3 regions of the Planococcus chinensis genome follow, and region 3 is predicted to be linked to each of the others. Evidence: riboswitches for the same ligand, from Rfam matches in the RefSeq annotation. Region 3 holds a riboswitch; each other region holds the start of a gene.
What was found. A riboswitch is a leader RNA that binds a small molecule or an ion and turns the genes downstream of it on or off. The one in region 3 is predicted to bind lysine.
Positions count from the first base shown of each region.

Region 1: it holds a riboswitch for lysine, as region 3 does, so the genes downstream of both, ACFSDB_RS10775 (Na+/H+ antiporter NhaC family protein) here and dapA (4-hydroxy-tetrahydrodipicolinate synthase) in region 3, are expected to answer to the same signal.
Region 2: it holds a riboswitch for lysine, as region 3 does, so the genes downstream of both, ACFSDB_RS13470 (aspartate kinase) here and dapA (4-hydroxy-tetrahydrodipicolinate synthase) in region 3, are expected to answer to the same signal.

Region 1 is NZ_JBHUFW010000007.1:166,759-170,995, forward strand. It holds gene ACFSDB_RS10765 (sulfite exporter TauE/SafE family protein) at 1-120, shown strand, start outside; gene ACFSDB_RS10770 (bifunctional metallophosphatase/5'-nucleotidase) at 134-1,477, shown strand; lysine riboswitch at 1,548-1,729, shown strand; gene ACFSDB_RS10775 (Na+/H+ antiporter NhaC family protein) at 1,840-3,414, shown strand; gene ACFSDB_RS10780 (sodium-dependent transporter) at 3,616-4,237, shown strand, end outside.
Region 2 is NZ_JBHUFW010000011.1:178,153-182,389, reverse strand. It holds gene ACFSDB_RS13480 (YslB family protein) at 1-282, shown strand, start outside; gene ACFSDB_RS13475 (glycosyltransferase family 2 protein) at 459-1,451, shown strand; gene ACFSDB_RS13470 (aspartate kinase) at 1,498-2,712, opposite strand; lysine riboswitch at 2,852-3,026, opposite strand; gene uvrC (excinuclease ABC subunit UvrC) at 3,064-4,237, opposite strand, start outside.
Region 3 is NZ_JBHUFW010000002.1:285,353-289,589, reverse strand. It holds gene ACFSDB_RS01355 (TraB/GumN family protein) at 1-721, opposite strand, end outside; gene ypfJ (KPN_02809 family neutral zinc metallopeptidase) at 857-1,711, opposite strand; gene ACFSDB_RS01345 (SAM-dependent methyltransferase) at 1,781-2,383, opposite strand; lysine riboswitch at 2,490-2,668, shown strand; gene dapA (4-hydroxy-tetrahydrodipicolinate synthase) at 2,794-3,687, shown strand; gene ACFSDB_RS01335 (STAS domain-containing protein) at 3,735-4,237, opposite strand, start outside.

The sequences.
Region 1 (4,237 bases), on a different contig from region 3:
GCCAAAATAGGGGCGTCGCTCAACAAGAAGCTCCAATCAGAAACATTGGTCGTCATTTTGCGGATCGCATTGCTGGTTCTCGGCCTGCGGTCCATCTACGAAGGATTATTCAGTTCTTAAAGAGGTGTAAGGCATGGGAGAACTCATTCACATTTATCATACAAATGATCTGCACAGCCATTTTTCGCATTGGCCGAGCATCCGGGCGCTTCTGCATGAACGGAAACGCTGGCATGAGGAAGCCGGTGATACCTGCCTGATCCTTGATATCGGCGACCACGTCGACCGTTCCCATCCGTTCACGGAAGGGACGGCGGGAAAAGGCAATGTGGAATTGCTCAATGAAGCCGGCTACGATGCAGTGACAATCGGCAATAATGAAGGCATTACGCTGTCCAAGGATGAACTGGACGAATTGTATATCCAGGCTGACTTTGATGTCATTGTATCCAACCTGTTTGAAGAAGGCGGCGGCCGGCCGAAATGGGCAAAGCCTTACGGGGTCCTGGAGACTGCGGAAGGGCTGAGAATCGGCCTGGTCGGAGCAACAGCAGAATTCACTCCGTTTTATCAGCGCTTGGGATGGGAAGTGACCGATGCGAAAGCATCGATCATTGAATCGGTCAACGCCATCAAGGACCAGACGGACTTCATTGTCTGCTTGTCCCATCTGGGCATCCGGGAGGATGAACTGCTGGCGGAGCTTTGCACCGACATCGACGTGATCCTCGGCGCCCATACCCACCATATTTTCCACGAAGGGAAAACAATCGGCAGCACGCTGCTCGGGGCGGCCGGCAAATTCGGCATGTTCATCGGGCATATCACATGGGATCCGGCAACCGGTGAAACCGAAGCTGAATTGATCGATACCGCAGAATTGCGCAATTCGGAAGAGGGGTTCAATGATGAATTGATTGCCGACGGCAAAACCCAACTGAGCGAGCCGATTTTTTATAACGAAAAAGAATTGAAAGCGGAGTGGTTCAAAGAGTCGGAACTGGCCGAGCTGTTCGGGGAAGCGATGCTTGAGTATTCCGGAGCAGACTGTGCGTTGTTCAATGCCGGCTTGTTTATGGAGGGGATGCCGGTCGGGGTCGCGACACGCTATGATTTCCATAAGATGCTGCCGCACCCGATCAATCTCTGTCTGGTCGAATTGACGGGCGCAGAACTGAAGGAAATCTACCAGCAGTCGCTGAATGCCGAGTGGCCGAACATCGAATTGAAAGGGATGGGGTTCCGCGGCGCTGTCCTCGGGAACATCGTCCATGTCAATATGGCCGTCGAAGAGCATCAATTGTATGTCGGCGGCATTCCGGCAGACCCGGAAAAAGTCTATCAGCTGATTACGCTTGATATGTTCACGTTCGGCTATTTTTTCCCGGAGCTGAAACGGGCGCCAAAAACTTATTTCATGCCAGAATTCCTGCGGGATGTTTTCAGCCGGTTTTTCCAGGCAAAAGCAGTAAAATGAACGAATATTCGAAGTAGAGTTTCATTTGATTTCAATAAAATTCTGCGCTATGCTTTTAAGGAATTCAATATCGATGGGTAGAGGCTGCGAAGCTTATCAGTAATATGCGGGAGTGTGACAACGTTGAACGCATATGAAAGGAAGTTTTGCCGAAGCTCTTTTTTCAGGTGTCAATGGAAAAAGGGCTGGGGGCATTCTGAAAAAGGATGTCACTGTCGTCTGTGATTTTACAGGCGAAGAGCTACAGGGTTGTTTGATGTTTTTATGCACAGACGAATTGTAGAAGGCTGATTGTATCCATTGGAGCGATCGGCCTTTTTTCTATCTTCTCTTCCATCCTTAAAAAAATAGGAGGGATTCATATGGAAAATACTATTTTCTCGATTTTGCCGCCGCTGGTAGCAATTGTCATGGTGCTGCTGACCAAGCGGGTGCTGTTGTCGCTCGGCACCGGTGTGGTGGCAGCTGCGTTGATCCTGACGTCGTTTGCACCTGTCCAAGCTGCAAGAGAAATCTTCAATTCTTTTGCGGTCACGTTCTGGGACGAAGGCTTCAACGCCTATAATGTCTTTATCTTGCTGTTCCTGCTGCTGTTAGGCGTCATCACCGCGTTCGTCAGTCTGTCAGGCGGCAGCCGAGCATTCGCCGATTGGGCTTCTGCGCGCATCAAGACCCGCCGCGGCGCCAAGGTCCTGACGGTCGTACTCGGCATGGTGATTTTCATCGATGACTATTTCAACGCATTGGCGGTCGGACAAGTCGCACGCCCGATTACTGACCGTTATAAAGTGTCGCGGGCGAAACTGGCTTACTTCATCGATTCTACGGCAGCGCCGGTCTGTGTCATCTCACCGGTATCAAGCTGGGGAGCGGCGATTATCGGAATCGTCGCCACGATCCTGTCGGCGCAATCTTATGTTCAGATGTCGGCGCTTGAAGCATTCATCTGGATGGCCCCGATGAACTTCTACGTCATTGCGACGCTGGCCATCGTCATTTTCGTCGCCATCCGCGACGTCGATTTCGGAGCGATGAAAAAACATGAAACGCGCGCAATTACGACTGGGGAATTATACGACGCAAACAAAACAATCCCAGGGGAAATGAAAGAAGAGTTCCCGGCGCACGCACATGGAAAAGTGACGGATCTGCTCCTGCCGATCCTCTTGCTGATCGCCGGCACAATCGGGGCAATGGTTTGGACCGGCTATCAGAATGCCGGACAAGCGTGGGACATCTGGGCAATCTTCGAGAACACAGATGTACCGGCGTCGTTGATGGCGGGCGGCCTTTTGGGAGCTGTCGCGTCCATCCTATTGTATGTACGCCAGTTCAAGAAAAACGAAACGGCAAAAGCATCCTGGGTCGGCAAAGGCATCGTGGAAGGGCTTCGCTCGATGATCGGCGCTGTGCTGATCTTGATCTTTGCTTGGGCACTCAGCTATTTGATCGACGCACTTGAAACCGGCGTCTACCTGGCGGATGTGGTGACAAAGAATAATATTCCAACCGAAATCCTGCCGGTGCTTCTGTTTCTTTTAGCCGGAATCATGGCTTTCTCGACCGGAACTTCCTGGGGCTCTTTCGGGATTCTGCTGCCGATTGCCGGCAACATCATGGGGCAGGCAGCGCCTGAACTTCTGCTGGCAACGTTGTCAGCGGTTCTGGCCGGAGCTGTTTTCGGGGACCATTGTTCGCCGATTTCAGATACGACGATCCTGTCATCTACAGGGGCAGGAAGCAACCACATGGACCACGTATTGACCCAATTGCCGTATGCGCTGACCGCAGCCGCGATCGGGGCAGTGGGGTATATCGTCATAGGCTTTACCGGTTCGCTGCTATGGTCTTTATTAGCAGTTGCGGTCATTTTAGCAGTATTATTTATCACATGGTCAAAACGTACTACAATTCTTGAGAAACAAGCAAATAACTAGCAAATATTAAAAGCAGAGGAATTTTTCCTCTGCTTTTTACTATTCTAGCAATAGTTTTTTATAAATATTTTCCGGAATTATCTTTACTTTCAAAGGCAGCATCGTTATACTATTTTTAGATTAGTCAATAATCTGAAAATAAACAAACTTCCTATTTTTCTGTAAGAAAATTGGAAGCAGACAAACAAAGGGGGAAGAAAGATGGAACGTTCGCAATGGGGTACACGCGCCGGATTTATTATGGCGGCTGTCGGCTCAGCGGTAGGTTTGGGGAACATTTGGCGTTTTCCATATGTAGCCTATGAAAATGGTGGAGGAGCATTCTTTATACCGTACTTATTCGCTCTGTTAACCGCAGGGATACCAATTCTAATTATGGAATTCACCATCGGGCATAAATACCGCGGATCGGCACCGTTGTCATTCTTCAGAATGAGCGGCAAGAAATTGGAATGGATGGGCTGGTGGGCGATATTCGTTTCATTCGTCATCTCCACGTATTACGCAGTTATTATCGCTTGGGCGATGCGCTACACGATTTTCTCAATCAACCAGGCATGGGGATCAGATACGCAAGATTTCCTCTTTAATGACTTCCTTCAATTGACTGTAACGCCAGGGCAAACCGGAGGAATTGTATGGGGTGTCTTAATTCCGCTAATTCTGGTGTGGGCTATCGCCTTAGGAATCTTGTTGGGCGGCGTCAAAAAAGGGATCGAAATGGCAAACCGCATTTTCATCCCGACACTGGTCGTCATCTTCCTGATTGTCGTTATCCGTGCAGTCACGCTTGACGGAGCAGCACTCGGATTGGATGCATTCT
Region 2 (4,237 bases), on a different contig from region 3:
CTAGCCCGCAAGTTTCCGCTGTTCTCCTTGGACGAAGCACCCGACTTTTTCAGGCAGGCGAACTTCGGCGAGCTGTCTCTAGACCGCACCAGTAAAGACGAAATTGTCTTTCAACTCACTCCGCCGAAAGCGGATCAACGATGCTTTAAGCTCGAAGCCGGGTTCCTGGCTCAGCAAAAACAAAAAATTGACGGTTTTGTGACAGAAGCCCACGAGGAAGTGTTTCCGAAAAAGAACCGCGTCCTCATTACCTTAAAATGGGATCTTCGCGACAAAGCCTGACACTTCTGCCTGTGCTTGTGAGCACAGGTTTTTCATTTTCACCTCGTGCTTCTATCTGCCTACGAACTTAGACTCTTTCAGAAAATCCGTTTCTATTGTACGATGGAATCAGAATATTTTATCTAATTGAAACATTATTGACTATTCACTATGAATTTTTTGAAGGGAGATATTTAATGGAAAAAGTTCTTGTCACTATCGGCATTCCCGTCTACAATGGCGAACGCCATGTCCAAATATGCATCGATTCGATTTTGAATCAAACGATGCCGCAGCACCATATTGAAATCATCGCCGTCAATGACGGCTCGACAGACCGGACGGCAGCGGTGCTTGATGCCTATGCCAAGGAATACCCGAATTTCCGTGCGATCCACCAAGCCAACACCGGCGGTCCCGGTGCCCCCCGCAACACCGTGATTTCTGAAGCTCGCGGCGAGTATATCTTCTTCGTCGATGCAGATGACTTCCTGGGGGAAGAAGCACTGGAGCGCATGCACCGGATGGCGGCGGACAACCGTTCCGATATCGTGCTCGGCAAATTCGTCGGCGTCAACGGCCGCGGCGTCGCCCATTCCATGTTCCACCGCAACCAGCCCAGAACGACAGCGCTCCAATCCGATGTGTTCGATGCAATCGGCCCAACTAAAATGTTCCGCACCAAATTCCTCCTCGAAAAAGGAATCCGCTTCCCGGTCGGCATCTGCACTGCCGAGGACCAGCCTTTCATGGTCCATGCCTATATACTCGCCGACGCCATCTCCATCGTTGCCGACTATCCTTGTTATTACGTCGTCAACCATACCGACAAAGAACATGCTTCAGTGATGCCAGCCTCCCCTGCCGATTACTACGGCACCCTAGCCCAATCTGTCCGCATCATCAAACGCCATATCAAAAACCAGGTCCATCAGGACGTGCTGATCGCCAAATACCTGAAGAAAGAATTCACGACCGGCCGCAGCGTGTCACTCGCCACATCTGCCCTTGGCCAGCGTGAAAAGACTGCTTGGCTCCGAGAGTTGAACCGCTTCTTGGCCAACTGGTCCAATAATAAAATTATCAGCCTCCTCCCGGTTCCCATGCAGCAGTATGTGAGTTGCGCCAAAACTGATGATCTCCAGCAAGTGCTGGCATTTTTCTCAAGCGACATCCCCGATGCCGGGTAATAGGCAAACAAAAGGCAAGCCCCGCTTTATTGCGGAGCTTGCCTTTTTATTCTGATAACCCATATGCGTTGTGGAGCGCATTGGCTGATTTGTTCATTTCTGTTTCCGGCACGACGACCGACACTTTGATTTCGGATGTGGAGACCATTTTCACCGGAATCCCTTCTTTTCGCAAGATATCAAACATCTGCGCTGCGACCCCCGGATTCGACACCATGCCCGAACCGACGATGGACACTTTCGAAAGGCCGACTTCATAGTTCGCTGACACGAAACCGATGCTTTCCTGGTTGTCGTTCAGCACACGGCGCGTTTCTTCCAAACTGTCCTCTTTGATGGAGAATGAAACCGAAGGCGGGAATTCGTCGGTGATGCTTTGGACAATAATGTCGACATCGATATGGTTTTCTGCCAGCTTCGTGAAGATATTGGCTAATGATCCGTTGAATGCTTCTTTGTAAATGACCGTAACGCGGGCGATTCCCGGTTCGAACGCGACGCCTCTGACGATTAGATTTTTTTCCACAGTGACCACCTCTTGTATAGTTGTGCCCGGTTCATCCGAGTAGCTCGCGCGAACGGACAACGGGACCTGGTTGTTTTTAGCGAATTCAACAGCCCGCGGGTGCAGGACGCCTGCTCCCAGATTCGCCAGTTCCAGCATTTCATCGTAGGAAATCTGATCAAGCTTGCGGGCGCCGGTCACATACCGCGGATCGGACGTGTAGACGCCGTCGACGTCGGTATAGATTTCGCAGGCATCTGCGTTGAGGGCAGCAGCAAGGGCGACCGCCGTCGTATCCGAACCGCCGCGGCCGAGCGTCGTGATATTGCCGATTTTATCGACTCCCTGGAACCCGGCCACCACACAGAAATAACCATTTTCAAGCACGCGCTCGAGGCGTTCGGTATGAATCTGTTCGATGCGCGCATTCCGTGGCACCGATTCAGTTTCGATGCCTGCCTGCCAGCCGGTGAAAGAAAGCGCTTCGTGGCCGAGTGCCTTGAAAGCCATGGCCAGGAGCGAAATTGTCACTTGCTCGCCGGTCGCAAGCAGCATGTCCATTTCACGTTTCGGCGGATCGACGGAGATTTCATTCGCCAGCCCGAGCAAAGTGTCCGTCGTTTTGCCCATGGCAGAGACGACGATGACGACACGGTGCCCTTTTTCCTTTTCGCGGATTGCCCGCTTCGCAACACCGATGATTTTCTCCGGCGTTGCAACTGATGTGCCTCCGAATTTCATGACTACTGTTTTCATCTCATCCACTCCCATAATGTAAGTGGCCCTCAACATGAATGCCAAGGTGCAAGCACCCCGGCCAGACAATAAAAAAAGGCAGCCCGCCGCGACTGCGGCAAACTACCTCTTTAGCATGTACGAATACGAAAAAACGTCCATGTGAGATAGCCCTCCAGAGATTGACTCTGACAGCCCGGCATCTATTAAATGCAGGACCAGCACCCGGGGTTGCAGGAACCCGGGCACTTCGGCGACCGCCCCTTTCCCCATCCTTCACAGATTCAGCAAATCTCCGGATGGCTACTTTTGACGTTCGCACCTCTATCATCACTTTTCCAAGTGATTCATTTCTGTTTTTACGATAGCACGTTATTGTTCGCTTGGCAACGATTGTTGTGAAAAATGCTGGCGGATCTGTTCTGCCAGCTTTACCGGCATGCCCGCTTCGCGCAGCTCTTCCACGCCTGCTTCCTTGATGCGCTTGACCGAACCGAAATGCCGCAGCAGCTGCTGCTTGCGCTTCGGCCCTACGCCTTCAAGTTCATCAAGCGCCGACTGGATCGAATTTTTGCCGCGCTGCTGGCGGTGGAACGTAATAACGAACCGGTGGACTTCGTCCTGGATGCGCTGCAGCATATAAAACGCTTCGCTCGTCCGCTTCAGCGGCACCACTTCAACCGGATCGCCGTAAAGCAGCTGCGAAGTCTGGTGCTTGGCGTCTTTCGCAAGCCCGGCGACCGGGATCGACAAGCCCAGCTCATCTTCGAGCACCTCGCGCGCAGAAGAAATCTGCCCTTTGCCTCCGTCAATGACGATCAAGTCCGGCAACGGCAAGCCGTCTTTCAAGACACGCGTATACCGGCGGCGGACCACTTCGCGCATAGCGGCGTAATCATCCGGCCGGCCGGCGCTGCGCGTCTTGTATTTCCGGTAGTCTTTTTTCGATGGTTTGCCGTCGATGAAGGTGATCATCGCAGAAACAGCGTCTGCTCCCTGGATATGGGAGTTGTCAAATGCTTCGATGCGCAATGGCGTCTGGATGTTCATCGCTTCGCCGAGTTCGAGGCAAGCGCCGACTGTCCGTTCTTCCTGTCGCTCAAGCAGCTGGAATTTCTCCTTGATCGCAATTTCGGCGTTTTTCCGGGCGAGCGACAAGAGGTCTTTTTTCTTGCCCCGCTGCGGAACCAGGACGCGGATGCCGAGCCAGTCGCGGACCAGTTCCGCATCCGTCCCTTCCGGCAGCAGCACTTCGTTCGGTTTCACGTGGTGCGGCTGTTCATAGAACTGGCCAAGAAACGTCAGGAACTCGTCTTGCGGATCCCGGTAGAGCGGGAACAGCGAGACGTCGCGTTCGATCAATTTGCCTTGTCGCACAAAAAAGACCTGGACGCACATCCAGCCTTTGTCGACCGCGTAGCCGAAGACATCCCGGTCGGTGAAATCGTTCATCGCCATCTTCTGCTTCTCCATGACGGTCTCGATATGGGAAATCTGGTCGCGGTATTCTTTCGCCCGTTCAAACTCCAGGTTTTCGGCCGCTTCC
Region 3 (4,237 bases):
TGGGCGGCACCTGTGCGAGCGCTTCGAGGTCATGTTCATTATGGATCTCTTTCGTGATGCCGGGCACATGGGCCGCCCCAAGGACTGCCACCACTTTCTGGCCAGGCGCATCTTTGATCTTCTGCGCGAGGTACTGGTCGCGTTCGTCGATGAGCGGTTTTTTGAGTTTCGGGAACGATAGGGTAAAATCGTTCAGCACGGCGTTCAGCGTATCCTGCGATTTCATCTTCTCGAGGTCCTCTTCGGAGATCGTCTCTTTGCTGAAGATGCTGAAGAATACGGACGTCAGCAGCTGGGATTTCCCCATGAAGCCGATATTGCTCCAGATGCGCGCGAATGTCACCTGGATATTGCGGTCGGCAAGGACCAGTTCAGCGCCCGTCTCTTTCGCCGATTCAATGCCCTGGATCATTTCCTGCCCCGGTTTGATGCCGAACTGGTCGGCCAGCCGGTTCTGGAACGAGGAGATCGCGAGGTTCATCAGCAGCAGGCTCGATTTCTTTTCCTTGATGACTTTGAAAATATCCGTCTCTTTCCATTTGCTGTTTTCGGTCACCGACTGGTAGCGCTGTGCGTCGAGCTCGATGCACACCGAGTCCGGGCGCTCGGCCTCGATGACTTCCTTGACTTGCACGGCGCTTTGCCGCGAGACGTGCGCGGTTCCGATCAGGATGAACTCGCGCCCGTCGATATGGAGGCGCGTAATATTATCTTCATGCATGAGGTAACTTCCTTCATTAGAGTTAAATTTCTTTCCGCGACACCGCGAAAAGACTGTCTATTTCAATAATGAATCACCGGAGGGAAAATATCAACGCCCGGCCCTTCATTTTTGCAGATTTCATAATTGTTCCGTTTACAGATTGCGTACGTTGAACGTATTGCCGTTTTGGATGTCGCCGTATTCAAACCCGCGGTAGAACCAGCGCTGGCGCTGTTCGGAAGTGCCGTGAGTGAAGCTTTCCGGCACGACATAGCCGCGTGAACGCTTCTGGATCGTGTCATCGCCGACCGCGCTCGCTGCACGCAGCGCTTCCTGCAAGTCGCCTTCTTCAAGCACGTCCATGCCTTCCGCATGGTGCGCCCAGACGCCGGCATAATAATCCGCCTGAAGCTCAAGCCGTACTTGCAGCTTGTTGTATTCTTCCTCGCTCAGCTGATTGCGCATCGGCTGGACTTTTTCCATGACGCCAAGCAAATTCTGCACATGATGCCCCACTTCATGGGCGATGACATAGGCCATCGCAAAATCACCGGGCGCCTGGAACTGACGCTGCAGCTCTTCATAGAAACTCAGATCGATGTAAAGCTTCTGGTCTCCCGGGCAATAGAACGGCCCGACCGCCGATCCCGCTGTCCCGCAGGCCGATTCGACGCTATTGGTGTACAGGACGAGCGTCGGCTCGACATATTCAAGCCCCTCTTCCGCAAACACCTGCGACCAGACCGCCTCCGTATCCGCGAGGACGACCGACACGAAATCCGCCAGTTCCTCTTCCTGTTCCGTGGCCACATACGGCTCACCCGATTGCGCCGGCGCTCCGCCGCCCATGCCGTTCAGGACGGCGCCCGGGTCTCCGCCGAGAAACGCCACCAGCAGGAAGATCAGCAAACCGCCGATCCCGCCGCCTGCGGCAATTGTTCCGCCGCCCACTCCTCTTCCCCTTCTGTCTTCGACATTTCCGCTCCCTGCTCTGCCTTTCCATTTCATCGCGCTTCTCTCCTCGCCTGTTAGCCTTTTTTCTTAAGCCTATACCCCGTTCCGTACCTCCCTTAACCCTCAAGCGAGCCGGTAGACCAAAAACCGTTCCCGGAAATCGGCTTCCGACCCGGGCAAAGCGATTTCCTGCACCCGCTCGAAGCCCGTGCGGTACTCCAGAAACTCGATGTAATCCTCAGACGGGAAGAACAGGATCAGCTCGACAGGCCGCGGGGTTTTCTCCACGGACTTCAGCACATTCTGCACCACTTTCATGAAAATCTGGACAGAAAACGGATTGAAGAAATAAAACCGGTTGTCCTGCGGCTGCACGCGGTAGTTCTCCGCAAATTCACATTGGAAGCGGATGCGCCCTTTTGCGCGGGGCGCTCTTTTTTCATAGCGGATCAAATTCTGCATCGCTCCGGCGAACAGGCCAGGGTCCATTTCAACGCCCACGGCTTCCACCCCGAACAGGTGATGGGCATAAAAGGCGAGCCTCCCTTTTCCGCAGCCGAAATCCACAAGGCGGTCCCCCGGCGCTAGGCGGTAGGCCGCAAAAAGGTCGGCAAGCAAAGCGTAAGGGGTCGGCTCATAGCGGTTGTGGTGGAGCGAGTCATGGAATCCCTGTTGGATGCCTTCGGTCCGGATGTTCAAATCGGCGTCTTGCTGTCGTTCATTCATCATCATTTCCCCTTTCCCTGCAAATTCCGGTGCGCTGCTATTGCAATTTTCGGCGGAATTTGGTAAAGTCTAGCTAATTCAATAATTTCTTGCTCCGGTCTTCCGGAGTGAGGATAGAGGTGCAAAGACCATCAGTAGACAGCCCGAGGACGATGAGGTCCGGCGACGGCTGCTGAAAGGGGTTTTTGCCGAAGTGGAGAGGCGCTCATCGCCGAATCCGCTGGGCCTGCATTCAATAGATGCAGGACTGTCATATAGGAAACTATATGGAGGGCTATCTGATGCAAGAGCTGGGCGGTATACACACCGGCTCTATGGCAGCAACGAGACCCTCGTTGCTGTTTTTTTGTTTTTTTCGATAGACTCATCACCTCTGATTTTACTAAAAAAATGAGAAAAGGGTGGTATTTATGAATTTCGGACAAGTAGTAACAGCAATGGTGACACCATTTGACGCTAACGGTGACATCGACTTCCCGGCAACGGCCGCATTGGTCGAGCACCTGATCCAAAACGGCTCGGACGCACTTGTTGTCGCCGGCACCACCGGTGAATCGCCAACCCTGTCAGCGGATGAAAAAATCGAGCTTTTCAAGTTTGTCGTTGAAACGGGCCATGGCCGCATCCCGGTCATCGCCGGAACCGGTTCGAACAATACGCGCGCATCGATCACTATGACGCAAGGCGCCGAAGAGGCGGGCGTCGACGGCATCATGCTCGTGACGCCCTATTACAATAAACCTTCGCAGGAAGGCATGTTCCAGCATTTCCAGGCCATTGCTACTTCAACCCACCTGCCGGTCATGCTCTACAACATCCCGGGCCGCAGCGTCGTCAATTTGTCTGTCGACACGGTCGTGCGCCTGTCAGCGATTCCGAACATCGTCTCGATTAAAGAAGCGAGCGGCAACCTCGATGCTGCCGCTGAAATCATCGAACGCACGCCCGAAAGCTTCACGCTCTACAGCGGCGATGACGGCTTGACGCTGCCGCTTCTCTCAATCGGCGGAACTGGCATCGTCTCCGTTGCCGCCCACGTGATCGGCCGTGAAATGCAGGAAATGATTTCAAGCTTCAAAACAGGTGATACTCAGAAAGCGGCCAAGATCCACCGGAAACTTCTCCCGGCGATGAATGCACTGTTCGCTGCGCCGAATCCGGTGCCGGTAAAAACCGCACTCAACTTGACCGGCGTACCGGTTGGCGGAGTCCGCTTACCAATGGTGCCGCTCACAGAGCAGGAAACCCTGACCCTACAGGAAGCTTTGGCTCCTGTAGTACCCTTGAAAGCCAAGCAGTCTTAATGAAAAATGAAACCCGCTGAAGCGATGCTTCAGCGGGTTTTTTGGTTTTATTCGGATTCAGCGGACAGTTTTTTGAATGCCTGCTTGAGGCTGCCGCCAAGGGCAAGCCCTCTGACGTCAACGCCAAGATTCGTGATGGTCTGGGCGATTTCCGGACGAATGCCAGTCAAGATGCCGCGGATGCCGACAAGCTTCAAGGATTCTGTCAGTTTGATGATCTGCTGCGCTACGATGGCATCGACTTTGACGACACCGGACAAATCGATGATAAGTATCGAGACCTGAAGGCGGGATACAGCAATCAGCGTTTTCTCCAACAGGTAATGGGCACGGTCCATTTCGATATCGCCGACAATCGGCAGAATAGCGATTTCATCGTTCACCGGGACAACCGGCGAAGATAACTCAAGAAATTGCTTCCGCGCATCGCTTAAGTTCTTCTGATAGGCATGGATATAGGAAAAGCTATAGGAATGGGCTGCATGGTCAAGGAGCGAGTGAAAAAACTCCAGAACATCCAGCAGCTTTTCAAGGTCCATGCCTTCATGGA